2 regions of the Paenibacillus sp. JNUCC 34 genome follow, and region 2 is predicted to be linked to the other one. Evidence: riboswitches for the same ligand, from Rfam matches in the RefSeq annotation. Region 2 holds a riboswitch; the other holds the start of a gene.
What was found. Region 2 has a riboswitch for cobalamin ahead of AC2TF5_RS05435 (ABC transporter substrate-binding protein). Riboswitches for the same ligand answer to the same signal wherever they lie in the genome.

Region 1: it holds a riboswitch for cobalamin, as region 2 does, so the genes downstream of both, AC2TF5_RS04940 (ABC transporter substrate-binding protein) here and AC2TF5_RS05435 (ABC transporter substrate-binding protein) in region 2, are expected to answer to the same signal.

Annotation. Positions count from the first base shown of each region.
Region 1 covers NZ_CM177770.1:1,082,335-1,089,329, forward strand. Annotated here, with positions in the region: gene cbiB (adenosylcobinamide-phosphate synthase CbiB) at 1-883, shown strand, start outside; gene AC2TF5_RS04935 (histidine phosphatase family protein) at 874-1,464, shown strand; cobalamin riboswitch at 1,556-1,766, shown strand; gene AC2TF5_RS04940 (ABC transporter substrate-binding protein) at 2,004-3,011, shown strand; gene cobT (nicotinate-nucleotide--dimethylbenzimidazole phosphoribosyltransferase) at 3,050-4,120, shown strand; gene cobU (bifunctional adenosylcobinamide kinase/adenosylcobinamide-phosphate guanylyltransferase) at 4,117-4,683, shown strand; gene cobS (adenosylcobinamide-GDP ribazoletransferase) at 4,680-5,489, shown strand; gene ybaK (Cys-tRNA(Pro) deacylase) at 5,603-6,073, opposite strand; gene AC2TF5_RS04965 (response regulator) at 6,827-6,995, shown strand, end outside.
Region 2 covers NZ_CM177770.1:1,186,278-1,193,272, forward strand. Annotated here, with positions in the region: gene AC2TF5_RS05420 (Cof-type HAD-IIB family hydrolase) at 1-50, opposite strand, end outside; gene AC2TF5_RS05425 (metal-dependent hydrolase) at 276-989, shown strand; gene lplA (lipoate--protein ligase) at 1,195-2,196, opposite strand; cobalamin riboswitch at 2,462-2,668, shown strand; gene AC2TF5_RS05435 (ABC transporter substrate-binding protein) at 2,911-3,909, shown strand; gene AC2TF5_RS05440 (FecCD family ABC transporter permease) at 3,906-4,952, shown strand; gene AC2TF5_RS05445 (ABC transporter ATP-binding protein) at 4,949-5,770, shown strand; gene AC2TF5_RS05450 (L-cystine transporter) at 5,978-6,995, shown strand, end outside.

The DNA.
Region 1 (6,995 bases), 100 kb from region 2:
TATGGGAAATTCGATCAAACGGTTAGAGAAGAGGATTCGTAGTCATGTCATTCAACCGGACCAACTGAAAAAGGCCGGAATTCTACTCCCGGTTATTATCGTGGGAGGTTCGCTGCTTATAACCTGGGTATTGTTGAGAGGACTTTATATGATTCATCCATGGCTTGCAACGGGAGCGGAGGTCATATTAATCGCTACGACCATTGCTACGAAAGGGCTTAAGGATGCGGGTATGGAAGTGTACAATCATCTTAACCGTGGGGATTTACCTGCTGCTCGGCAAGCACTAGGAATGATTGTTGGACGTGATACAGCGCACTTAGACGAGCCTGAGGTTGTTCGTGGTACGGTTGAGACGGTCGCAGAAAATATTGTTGATGCCATAGTGTCTCCGCTATTCTACGCACTTATTGGAGGAGCTCCACTTGCAATGGCTTATCGGGCTGTGAATACCCTAGATTCTATGGTTGGGTACAAGAATGATAAATATATTAACCTGGGGTGGGCTTCGGCCCGTTTGGATGATATTGCTAACTTCATTCCAGCACGAATAACAGCTCTATTACTGATCGTTAGCAGTTGGATCATGCGTCTGGATTACAAAAAATCTTATCGTACCATAAGACACGATGCCCATCTCCATCCAAGTCCCAACAGTGGATTTCCTGAATCAGCTGTAGCTGGAGCTTTAGGAATTCGGCTCGGAGGTGAGAACGCCTATAACGGTGTGGTATCTTTTCGTGCATATATGGGCGAATATTCCCGTCCGATGGATAAGGGGGATATTCAGTCAACCATTAGATTAATGCTGGCTGCATCGTTATTATTTCTGCTCCTGAGCATACTTGCCATATGGAGTATAGGTGGTACATTATGGAGTTAAAGCTCATATGTATTCGTCATGGGAAAACGCAGTGGAATAAGGATAAACGATATTTAGGTCATACAGATATAGGAATTCTCCAAGAGTCATTGAAGGAGCTTTTGCCTGTGAAAAATGCCCTTGAAGGAAGAACGTTTCATAAGGTATTCTGTAGTGACTTAAAGAGATGCAGGGAAACGCTCGATTGGATTTATTCTGCTTCAACAGATAGCGTAGTCTTCGATAACCGTTTACGAGAAATGGATTTTGGAGATTGGGAGGGGAAGACATACGATCAGTTAAAGCATTCTAGGATCTACCGGGAATGGCTGGACAATCCTCAATCCGTGACTCCTCCAGGAGGTGAAGCCTGGGAGCATTTTCAGGGGAGGCTGGCAGACTTTATGAACAGCCTGACCTATTGGGTGAAAGATGGAAGTAAGGATAACCAGGTGCTAATGGTGACTCATGGTGGAGTGATAAGACAACTAGCGACTATGACCATTCCAGGTTCGACGTTCTGGGATTTCTCTGCAGATCCGGGGAGCTTGTTAACGTTGAAGTTGACATGTGATAAGGGCAAATGGATTGGACACTTGTGAGTGAGCCATTAGAGCACTGTTTTTAAGGGGTTGTAAGGTGTCCTTATCTAACTTATAATTTTAAATTGAGAGGTAATACTTGTATCTAAATGAATATAAAAACTTGTGAGGTCTAGATTAGAAGCACAAATATGTGCTTTTATTGCCTAGTTAATGGGGAAGCCGGTGCAATTCCGGCACGGTCCCGCCACTGTGAACAGGGATGTTCTCGATTTACCACTGTTTTGCAACAAGCAGAATGGGAAGGTGAGAATATTAGCGAACCTGTGAGTCAGGAGACCTGCCTTATGAGTAGTACGACGGTCCTTCGAGGAAAGGATTACGTTTGGCTTGTGGAAGTACTGCGATTTTAACCCGGTACATAGCCGCGGGACTCATGGCAATTACTATGAACCCCGTATGACGTAATCCCTGATTCTTTCTTGTAAAAGAAGATCAGGTTTTTTTTGTTGCACAGACTATCGTTGAGATCATTTATTGAAATAACAAGGGGAGCATCTCGCAGAACATGAAAACGAAGATAGAGGAGAGAAATCACAATGAAACAAATGTGGAAGAGTTGGACTACGGGTGCTATAACGATCATTCTGGTACTAGCGCTCGCAGCTTGCGGAAGCAATAATGAACCGAAACAAGAGACAGAACCAGCACCGGCAGCAACAGAACAAGTGAATCCCCCCGCTGAAGAGACAAGTGTACTGAAAACAGAGTATCCTCTAACTGTAAAGGATGCTACAGGTGAGACTCTTACATTTAAAGAGGCGCCAAAGAAGATTATATCCATCTCGCCTGCAGAGACAGAAAGCTTGTTTTCGCTAGGGTTAGATGAGCAGATTATCGGTGTTTCTGACTATGATGATTATCCGGAAGCAGCAACAACCAAGCCGAAAATGGGTGGTTTGTACAATCCTAACGAGGAAGCAATTATCGCAGCACAACCTGACCTCGTAGTAACAGGTATCTCTATGAGTGCAGAAGCTGCACAGCATTTGCGTGATCTAGGTATCACTATCTTCAAGACAGATCCGAAAACGGTGAATGATGTTATTGCAAATATTGAATTGTTTGGACAAATAACGGATCACCAAGAAGAAGCAAAAACGGTTATAGACAAAATGAAACAAGAGCAGAATGAAGTAACAGAAGCGGTTAAATCACTTACACCTGAACAGAAAAAGAAAATATATATCGAGTTTTCCCCTGGTTGGACGGTAGGTAGTGGTGAGTTTATGGATGAATTAATCACTCTAGCTGGTGGAGTTAACGTTGCTGCTGATACAGCGGGATGGTATGAAATCAGTGAAGAGAAAATCATTAAAGATAATCCTGATGTGATTCTGTTCTCAAAGAATGTTATTGATGACAAAACACAGAAAACGTTAGACCAAATGATTAAAGCACGTAGTGGGTGGGATCAAATAACAGCTGTTAAGAATGATGCTGTCTATGGATTAGACGATAACCTGGTTAGTCGTCCCGGTCCACGTGTGACAGAAGGTCTCAAAGAAATAGCAAAAGCGATCTATCCTGAGCTGTTGAAGCCATAAGTAGTCACAACTAAGAGCAACTAAAGGAGAAATGATGTATGAAACAAGGAATCATGGAACGTATCGGAGAAATTCGCGGTCTTGATCAAGCTGCGATTCAGGCTGCAAAATCACATATAAGTAACCTTACTATCCCTCCGGGAAGCTTGGGTAAATTGGAGGCAATGGCACTACAGCTTGCTGGGATTACTGGAGTAGTAAAGCCTTCTTTTGACCGTAGAGAAGTTATTGTTATGGCAGGCGATCATGGTGTATGTGAAGAGGGCGTAAGTGCTTTTCCACAAGAAGTTACACCTCAAATGATTCATAATTTTCTTGCGGGTGGTGCAGCTGTTAACGTTCTTGCCAGACAGGCAGGTGCAGAAGTTGTATGTGTGGATATCGGAGTGAATAGTGAATTGTCCCATCCCGATCTCCTATCGCGTAAAATTCGGTATGGTACAGCTAATATGGCACAAGGTCCTGCAATGACTCATGAAGAAGCGATTCAGTCCATTCTTGTTGGTGTGAAGGTAGTTGAAGATGCTGTCAAACGTGGCGTTCAACTATTTATAACTGGCGAAATGGGGATTGGAAACACGACGGCAAGCTCAGCGGTGACCTGTGCACTCTCTAATATTCAGGTCAGCGATGCGGTTGGAAGAGGGACAGGAATTGACGATTCTCGTCTACAGCATAAGATTGCCGTTGTTGAACAAGCGTTGAAGGTCAATGCTCCTGACGCGCTTGATCCTATAGATGTACTAGCTAAGGTAGGCGGTCTTGAAATTGGTGGTTTAGTAGGTGTAATTCTTGGATCAGCAGTAAACGGTTGTCCGGTTATAATCGATGGATTTATTTCTAGCGCAGCGGCGTTGCTTGCCAAAGCGATCTGTCCAACATCTGCTGATTACATGATTGTGTCGCATGTTTCTCATGAACAAGGACATCGGCAGCTATTACAAGAATTGAATCTTCGTCCTGCATTGGAATTAGACCTTCGTATTGGTGAAGGTACAGGTGGGGTATTGTGTCTACATCTTGTGGATGCAGCGTGTCGGATTGTCAGTGAAATGGCAACCTTCGAAAGTGCGGGTGTCTCAGGTGAAACCAAGGAGCAGACGAAATGATCATACTCGTCACAGGCGGGGCAAGAAGCGGGAAAAGCAGCTTTGCTGAGAGGTTATGTATGTCGAAGTCACAGGAAGCCATATATGTCGCTACGGCTCAAGCTTTCGATGATGAGATGAAGGAGCGAATTGCTCTTCATAAGCTTCAGCGCAGTCAAGCGAACTATTCCTGGCGAAATGTAGAAGAACCGTTTCAACTCGTGAAGCTCCTGAGTGATATGCGTGAGAACAGTCAGGGTGATGATGCTCCTACGGTTCTAGTGGACTGCCTTACGATATGGCTATCTAATATTCTTCTATCCTATGAAGGACAGGAGGATATGCAAGAGAAGGTAAAAGCTGAAATTCTTTGTCTTGTAGAGCAAGCACAGCAATACCCTGGATATTTAATCATGGTAACTAATGAGGTTGGCAGTGGTATTGTACCAGAATATCCTCTTGGCAGAATGTATCGCGATTTGGCTGGGTATATGAATCAGGCAGTCTCCAGAAGCAGTTCTGAGGTTTTCCTGGTCACCGCAGGCATTCCTGTTGAGTTGAAGAGTATGGAGTACAAACTATGACGAAATGGGGACAAGCGGCTGCGGCCGCTTTTCAATTTCTATCACGCTTTCCTGTGAATGCCAATATTGATTACTCGCCAACACTGTTTCGTCAAAGTGTGAAGTTTTATCCGTTTGTAGGAGCTGCTATTGGACTGGTTGTATGGGGAGGTGCTGCAGGATTTGCGTATTTACTACCACCACTACCAGCAGCAGTGTTGACCCTCATCTTATGGGTTGGGCTCACAGGAGGACTTCATTTGGATGGTTGGATGGATACGGCGGATGGCATTTTGAGCTACCGTTCACGTGAACAGATGTTAGACATCATGAAGGATAGCCGCGTAGGAGCTATGGGTGTGTTAGCAAGCACGCTGCTTCTTATGTTGAAGCTCTCTTTAATCTATTCACTGCTAATGAATGGCCTCAACGACTTAGGTCTCTTACTCCTTCCTTTGATTTGGAGTCGCTGGTTCATGGTTCATGCGATGGCTACATGGCCGATGGCTCGTGGTAAGGATGGATTGGCTGGGAAGTTTCATGGTTTAGATAAAGGGCAGATAAGGGCAGCGTTACTAATTGCGATCGTGTTGTCAGGAGTTGCCGCATTAATAGCACCGTTGATCTATATGGACAACCATTCGTTGATGATAGCGCTGCTTGGTTTCATTACGCTTCCTCTGGCAGCTTGGGGTGCAGGGACGTGGCTGGCACGGAGATTGAATGCTACATTAGGAGGATTAACCGGGGATACCTACGGAGCTCTTAATGAGTTACTTGAAGTGGTAGCTTTGCTTATGCTAGTGCTGTTACACAATCATATGTGATAAAAGAATCGAAGTGAAAAGTATCAAGTGAAGGCGACCTTTCGTTCAAAATCGAACGAACTGTCGCCTATTTAATTTGAAGCATACTTATTCCTATAACTTTTAAAAACGGATTAAATAACAATATTTGATAAATTAAACGGGATAACTTTTTTCAATTCTTCAAGATTCATCTCGACCTGGTATCCAATCTTTCCAGCACTAAATATGATTGTTTCAAAATTAGTTGCTGAATCATCAATTGTAGTAATAAAATTTTTTTTCATGCCAATGGGTGAACATCCTCCGTGTATATATCCTGTAATAGCTAATAGATCTTTCGTTTTTAACATTTCAATTGATTTTTCGTTAACACTATTAGCCGCTCTTTTCAAATCCAGTTCATTGGCAACAGGAATAAGAAAAACATAATATTTCTTAGATTTCCCTATCGTTACAAGTGTTTTAAACACCTGATCAGGATTCTGATTTAAAGCATCGGCCACATCAATGCCGCTAATGGCATCTGTATTTACGTAGCTATGACTTTTGTATTTCACTATCATTTTATCTAAAATTCTCATTACATTTGTTTTATATTCCATACTCAACCACCTTACAGATTATATAAATATTCCTCGTAATCATGAATAAACAGTCTATTTCTATAAATACTTATTTTACTACGGTACCATAAAGCCTTCAATGAAGACAGCTGCGCAATAACGCAAAAGATTTATGTGCCCTTAATATAAATTTAATCCTCCATTAAGATTCGCAACTTATTATAAAAGTACCCCTTATACATTTTCTTTATATAGTGAAGCCCCTCTAACTTCGGTTGGAGGGGTTTCGTGTGTTTTCCATGAATATCTCAGAATATTCAAAAAATATTCAGAAGCGTATGATTTAATTGAAATGATATGCTTTCTCGCATAGACATTTTACAAAAGATTTGAGTGGTGAGACTTACAATATGAATATGAAGTTATCTATTAAACAACAGGAAGCTCTTGAGCATGCAGAACATAATGGTGGACGGCTTATTAGATGTAAGGGTGGCCTTTGGACATTTGAAGGGGCGTCATCCATAGGAGAGAATTGGCACGGGCAAGTCACCCCAGAATGGTATTGTACAACAAATACGATCTTCGCTTTGGTACGCCGGGGTTGTATGACTATGGACAATTTTGATAGCTGCTCATTGATAAAGGATTGATAGTGTCATGACACTCGAAACCGTAAGGAGGGCAAGTGAAACAACAATGATCCCTATGTTCAAACTTCGGAACATTTGGGCCCCTTTTCTTGGTAATATAGAATTAAACCATAGAAGAAACGGAGGCCAACGAGGGAAAATGGACCTGAAGGCGATCGTTGTAGACGATGAGTGGCTGGCTCTGAAAAAGATGGAAAAGCTGTTAGTAGAGCAATCCGAATTGGATGTTAAGGTTGAGTTGGTCGGGATTTTTAATGATCCATACCAAGCTTTAGAATTGGCTCAGCAGGAAAAGGTGGATATTGCAT
Region 2 (6,995 bases):
TTGATGAGTGTGTCATCGATGTCGATAGCAATCAGTTTGTATTGGGTCATGGTTGTCTCTCTCCTTTTTATCTCTATCTTAACTCTATTGTACCGCTTGCGGCGTGGATTTCAATTCGGCCAGGATCATATTGTCCATAGAGTGGAAAGGGTAGACAAAAGGAGGGTTTTTTTGCTATACTAAAATGCCGAACATACATTCCCGTATGTATTACGGCTGAAAGAAATGAACGGGCTCAAACAAGACAACGAGAGAATGAAAGGAAGTCATTTATTATGATGGGAAGAGCCCATTTGGTTATTAGCACCGGCGTCACCTTGTCGGTCATGGGGCTGGCCGGAATTCCCGTTACACTCCCGGCTGCGGCTGCGGCCGCAGTCAGTTCGCTACTTCCTGACATCGATGAGCCGAACTCCATTTTGGTCAGAACGGTCATCCCAACAGGACTGCTGCGTGTGCTTCAGTTGGCATTGATTGTGGGAGCCGTATTTATTTTTTACTACGGACAGGATTATGCTCCGTGGAATCTGGCATTGGCGGGTCTGATTGCCGTCGTATCCTTTCTGCCCGGACGGACGCTGCGTCATATCGTGATGTTTATGATTGGTCTGGGACTTCTTCAGTTCGGCCAAGCCTTCAGTCCGTGGAACACAATTGCCGGTTGCGTACTGATGATTTCCACGCTCGTTTCCCATCGTGGTCTGACACATACTGCATATGCTGCGGCAGGCTGGACTATGCTGCTCTATTTCGCAACAAAAGGAACAGCGGGAGGGGAGAGCTTATGGATTGCAGGTGGAATGTCTTATGCCCTTCATTTGGCCGCCGATATGCTAACGAACAGGGGAATACGACCATTACCCCCGCTGAAATTTAGAGTGAAGTTCAAACTAATGAGCACAGGAAGTAAATGGGGTAACACAGTAGAGAACGTGTGCATCGTGCTCACACTCGTCCTTCTCTTTTATGTATTCATCGCATCCAAATAATACGAACGGGGGGTGTCCCAAAAGGTCCATGACCTGGGACGCCCTTCATGTCTGTTGTAAGACGCTACCTGTAGAATCGTTCCTACTTAAGAAGTGCACAATAGTAAAACCAAGCAGGCCACCCAAGGATCAAGAATGAATCCTCGAGTGACCTGCTTTTTTTGAAAGATATCCCTGTTAGAATCGTGACGTCAGTATTGTTGCTCTACTCCTCTAAAAAGATCAGACCGATCAGGTCATCAAACTCCAGATTGCCGAAGTAATGCTTGACGTCAATGGATGAGAGGGCTTCTCTTACTTCATTCTCTTCGTAACGTCTGCCGCGAAGCGCATTTTCGATATCGGCGACATCGCCTACACCGAAGAAGTCGCCGTAAATTTTTATTTCACCGATATGTCCGTCTTTAATATTCATGCGGATGTCGATAATGCCGACCGGGAATTTTTTCGCGTGTTTCACATTGCTTTCTGGTGATAAGCCATAGTTCCAGTCCCAGTTTTGGTAACGCTCTTTGGAGATTTGATTTATTATTTCCCAGTCCTTCTCTTGAAGAACGTACTGTGGAACCTGATCAGGCTCCATACTAAAAATCGAACGTAGCAGCTCTGCGCGGAACTGTTCAATCGTCATATCCGTACCCAGCAGCTCCTTAATGTTCGCCACCCGGCTACGGACGGATTTCGTACTCTTTGATTTGAATTTTTCCGGGTTAACTTTAAGTGAAGCTTGTACTTTGTCTAGATCCAGGTCGAACATTAAAGTCCCGTGGCTGAACATGCGTCCCCGTGTAGAGAACTGGGCGTTGCCGGAAATCTTTTTCTCTCCGACTTGAAGGTCATTACGGCCGCTGAGCTCAGCGGGAACACCCATTTTTTGAAGGAAATCGATAACGGGTTGGGTAAACTTTAGGAAATTATGAAATGACTGGCCATCGTCCTTTGTAATAAAGCTGAAATTAAGATTGCCGAGGTCATGGTATACAGCACCACCTCCGGACAATCGCCGAACAACCTGTATATTGTTGTCACGGACAAACTCCTGATTGATTTCTTCAATCGTGTTCTGGTGTTTGCCGATGATAATCGACGGCTGATTAATGTAGAAGAGCAAATAGCTGTCTTCCATAGGCAAGTGCTTCAAAGCGTATTCTTCAATCGCTAGGTTAATGGAAGGATCATGGATTCCCTGATTATCGATAAAGAGCATATGTACGCCTCCGTATAGTTTCTTTTCTGGTATAAAGCTTCAGATCTATTGTAAACCAATGTCCGGCTTTAGGGCAAAGGGGGAGGGGCAATTCACAGGCGCATACGAATAAATACGTGAGATATCTATGATGGTTATACAGGCGGAAATAAGGTCCACGGCAAGCGGGGAGCGGCTATTCAATTTTTCTCTGTGAAGTTTCAGGTTGTAAGCCGAGAGGATATTTCATATAATCGTCAAAAGAGAAGTAAGCTTGGCAAAAAAGAATATTCAATACTCGCGAGGTCCTGGAGAATAAGCAAAGCATATGTTTTGCTCCCGGGTTAAAAGGGAAGTCGGTGCAAGTCCGGCGCGGTCCCGCCACTGTGAATCAGGGATATCCTCCATTACTGCCACTGGCCTGAACAGGGTCGGGAAGGCGGAGGTGTCATTTCAACCTGTAAGTCAGGAGACCTGCCCGCGTAATGATCTGACGGTCCTTCGAGGAAAGGATTACGTTTGGCGGACCTAATGTGGGTGATGTGTTGTACTATAGCTAAACTCCCATTAATTGGATGAGGTTCATTGTTTCCGAAACGTAGCCCCTGATTCTTCTGCGGAGAAATCAGGGGCTTTTTTGTGGTTGGATGTAAGGATTTCCGTCAGAAATCAGGTTTATTGAGTACCTAAGGCAAGCCGGTGTTGTTCTCAAACTAGGGTTAGGAGAGAAAATCGATGAAAAAAATAATGAAGTCATGGTCCGCCATGTTGGCGGTACTGATGCTGGTCCTGTCGCTGGCAGCTTGTGGAGGAGAAACAGATCCGAAGGAGGCGACCCCTGCACCAGAGGCTGAACAAGGGCAGAAACCGGAAGCACCTGCCTCTGAAACTACCAAAACGGTTTATCCGTTAACTTTAAAGGATGCTACAGGCGAGGAAATGACATTTGATAAGGCTCCAGCAAAAGTTGTATCGCTGTCTCCTTCTGAGACGGAAAAATTGTTCGCGCTTGGCTTGGATGAAGAAATTGTCGGTGTATCCGAAGTGGACGACTACCCGGAGGCAGCCAAATCCAAGCCGAAAATGGGCGGTTATGATATGGATGTTGAGGCCATTGTTGCTTCAGGCGCGGATGTTATTTTTACAGCGGCGATGAATGAACAGAACGTACAGAAGCTTCGCGACCTCGGAATCAAGCTGTTCGTGAACGACCCTAAGACGATTGCTGAAGTCATGGACAACATTAAGGTAGTTGGAGAGATTACGGATCGTCAGGTGGAAGCTCAAGGCATCGTAGATCAAATGCAGAAGGATATGGACCTCGTGAAAGAAGCGGTTAAATCCGTAAAAGATGAGGATAAGAAAAAAGTGTATGTGGAGTTCTCACCGGGTTGGACGGTAGGAAAGGGCACATATCTGGATGAGATGCTCAATATAAGCAATTCAGCCAATGTGGCTGGCGACAGCGAAGGCTGGTTTGAAATCAGTGAAGAGAAGATTATTGCAGCGAATCCAGATGTGATTTTGTATTCCAGCAATGTCGTGGATGAATCCACCAAAAAAACTTTGGATCAAATCATTAAAGAACGAAGCGGCTGGGATCAGATCGAAGCTGTGAAAAACAATAAGCTGATTAAAATTGATGACAATCTGATCAGCCGCCCGGGACCTCGTGTAACTCAAGGATTGGTTGAAGTAGCGAAGGCGGTCTATCCGGAACTGATGACCCCATGAGTAAAAAACTTGCGGGTTATGGAACGGGTGGGCTCCTGCTCTTACTGCTGACGCTGATCGTCAGCCTCGGCATCGGCTCCGTCCATCTGCCCGTTAAGGATATTGGAGCCATGCTGGTTCATCGATTGCCCTGGATCGGAGACTCGATCACTCCCAACTGGGAAGTAGCTTCCGAGCAGATCATCATGAAGGTGCGACTTCCCCGAATACTGCTCGGTATGCTGGTTGGGGCATCCCTTGCGGTGGCCGGTGCTGCTTTTCAAGGTGTGCTTAGAAATCCGCTCGCCGATCCGTTTACGCTCGGTGTATCCTCCGGTGCATCACTTGGTGCTGCGTTTCTGATCTTCTACGGATTGCAGTACTCTTTTGCGGGTGCCTGGACCCTGCCGATCGTTGCATTTATGACCGGGGCGATCACACTGTGGATTGTGCTGCTCCTCGCCCGAGATCACGGTAAGATACCGACTAATGCATTGATTTTGTCAGGTGTGGTTATGCAGTCCTTTTTAGGAGCGGTAGTTTCATTCTTGACGGTAATGTCACGAGACACGCTAACGGATATTCTATTCTGGACGATGGGAAGTTTAAGCATGCGGGGATGGTCATATATAGCTGTCCTTTTCCCGTATTTTACTGTAGGCTTCTTATATTTGTGGAGCCGGGCGCGTACACTGAATTTGTTGTCTTTAGGTGAACGTCAGGCGGCACATATGGGGCTTAATGTCGATCGTCTGAAGACCAGTGTGCTTATTGTTGCCACCCTTCTAACGGCTGCGGCTGTGTCTGTGTCCGGTGTGATCGGCTTCGTGGGACTGGTTGTTCCTCATATGATCCGTCTCATCACCGGTTCTGATTACCGGATCATCATTCCATTATCGGCATTGGGTGGAGCGATTTTCATGGTCTGGTCCGATACGGCTGCCAGATCCATTCTGTCGCCGACCGAAATTCCGATCGGGGTAGTAACTGCATTTGTTGGAGCTCCGTTCTTTGCTTATTTGCTGTACCGGAACAAAAAGCAGCGTAGGGAGGGAAGCGTATGATCACACTTCAAGACGTAAGCAAGCGCTTTGACCGGGTGAACGCGGTGACCGGTATCGATTGGAACGTAAGTGCTCAGGAATGGTGGGGCATTATTGGTCCGAACGGAAGCGGTAAATCCACGCTGCTGCATCTTTTGTCAGGTGTGGTGTCGCCATCGTCTGGACATTTACAGTTTCGTGGCAGAGAAGTTTCAAGTTATAACAGAAAGGAGCTTGCCCGCTCTGTAGCGGTGCTTCAGCAGGAGGGGCTCGCTCCGTCTGATTTTACAGTGCGCGAGGTTCTGGAAATGGGACGTTACCCGTTTCAAGACTGGATGGGACGGGAGAAGAAAGATTCCGGACCGCTTCTGGATCGTATTATCCGAAAGCTGGAACTGGAAAAATTCGAATCCAGACGGCTTGATCAATTAAGCGGGGGACAGCGCCAACGTGCAGCCCTTGGCAAAGTAATGGCTCAGGAACCTACACTTTTGCTGCTTGATGAGCCGACAACGTATTTAGATATCCGTCATCAGCTGCAATTTATGAACATGGTTGCAGAGTGGCGCGAAGATACCGGTATAACGGTAATTAGCGTGCTCCATGATCTTAATTTGGCGGCTCAGTTCTGTGACCGGCTTCTGGTGCTTCAGGATGGAAAGATCGCGGGAGAGGGAACCCCGGCTGAAATACTGACCGAAGATTTTATCCGGCGAGTATTCCGGGTGGATCCGGCGGTCGTCAGCCATCCTGAAAATGGCGCTCCCCAGGTTCTTCTGACTGCAAACGTCTCTGATTCAAGCGTTCAGGCAGAGATCCATACGGAAGCTGGAAGATGAATCTAGTCCGGGAAAAATGGAAATATTCTATATGTAAGCAAAATTTTAAGACGGCTGATAGCCGTCTTTTTTGTATATATGGAGCATATCTTTTTTTATGAAAAAAATAGATGTCGGATCGGATTTAACGGGTAATGTTTAAAGTGCGTCCGTATTTGGAAATGAATACGTAGTAGCACTTATCAAACAAAAGGGAGGCATCAGGCGATGGAAACACTCTGGATCGTTATCAATGTCCTTGTGCTGCTTCTGCTTATCGGAATATTGTATTGGATGCAAAAAAAACACTACTCGTTTACCAAGCGGGTGTTTGCCGGGCTCGGTCTCGGTGTGCTATTCGGTGCGATTTTGCAGTTCATTTATTCGGCTGACTCGGATATCATAGCGAAATCGTCGCAGTGGTTTAATCTAGTGGGGTACGGGTATGTTCGTCTGCTGCAAATGATGGTCATACCACTAATTATGGTATCGATCATCTCTGCTATTATGAATTTGAAGGGCGGACGCAATCTCGGCAAAATGAGTGGGCTTATCATCGCTGTTCTGATATTAACGACAGGCGTAGCCGCGTCAGTAGGTATTGCAACAACACTTACGTTTGATCTGTCCGCTGAGAATATTCAGGCCGGATCTGCAGAGCACGAACAGGGGGCGCTGCTGGAACAAAAACTGGGAGATGTTTCAGACCAGACTTTGCCGCAGCAAATACTGGAGTTTGTTCCGTCAAATCCGTTCGCAGATATGACCGGTGCCAGAAGATCGTCCACGATTGCAGTTGTGATATTCTCTGCTTTTATCGGCATTGCTGTGCTAGGAATTGACCGGAAGTATCCGGAGCAAGCAGAAACGTTTCGCGGTATGGTCCGCGCCCTTTATGCCGTGGTGATGCGAATTGTAACCTTGATTCTGAGACTGACACCGTACGGGATATTGGCACTTATGGCCAAGACGATAGCAGGAACGGATCTTCAAGTCATTCTAGACCTTGTCGATTTTGTTCTGGCGTCTTATGTAGCGCTAATCGTCATGTTTATTATCCATCTGATTCTGCTGTCCCTGTTCGGATTTAATCCGATGATTTATGTCAGAAAAGCGCTGCCAGTCCTGACTTTTGCGTTTACATCACGCTCCAGCGCCGCATCTATTCCACTGATTGTGCAAACCCAGAATAAGAAACTAGGCGTTCAGGAAGGGATTGCGAATCTGTCCGCTTCCTTGGGAGCCA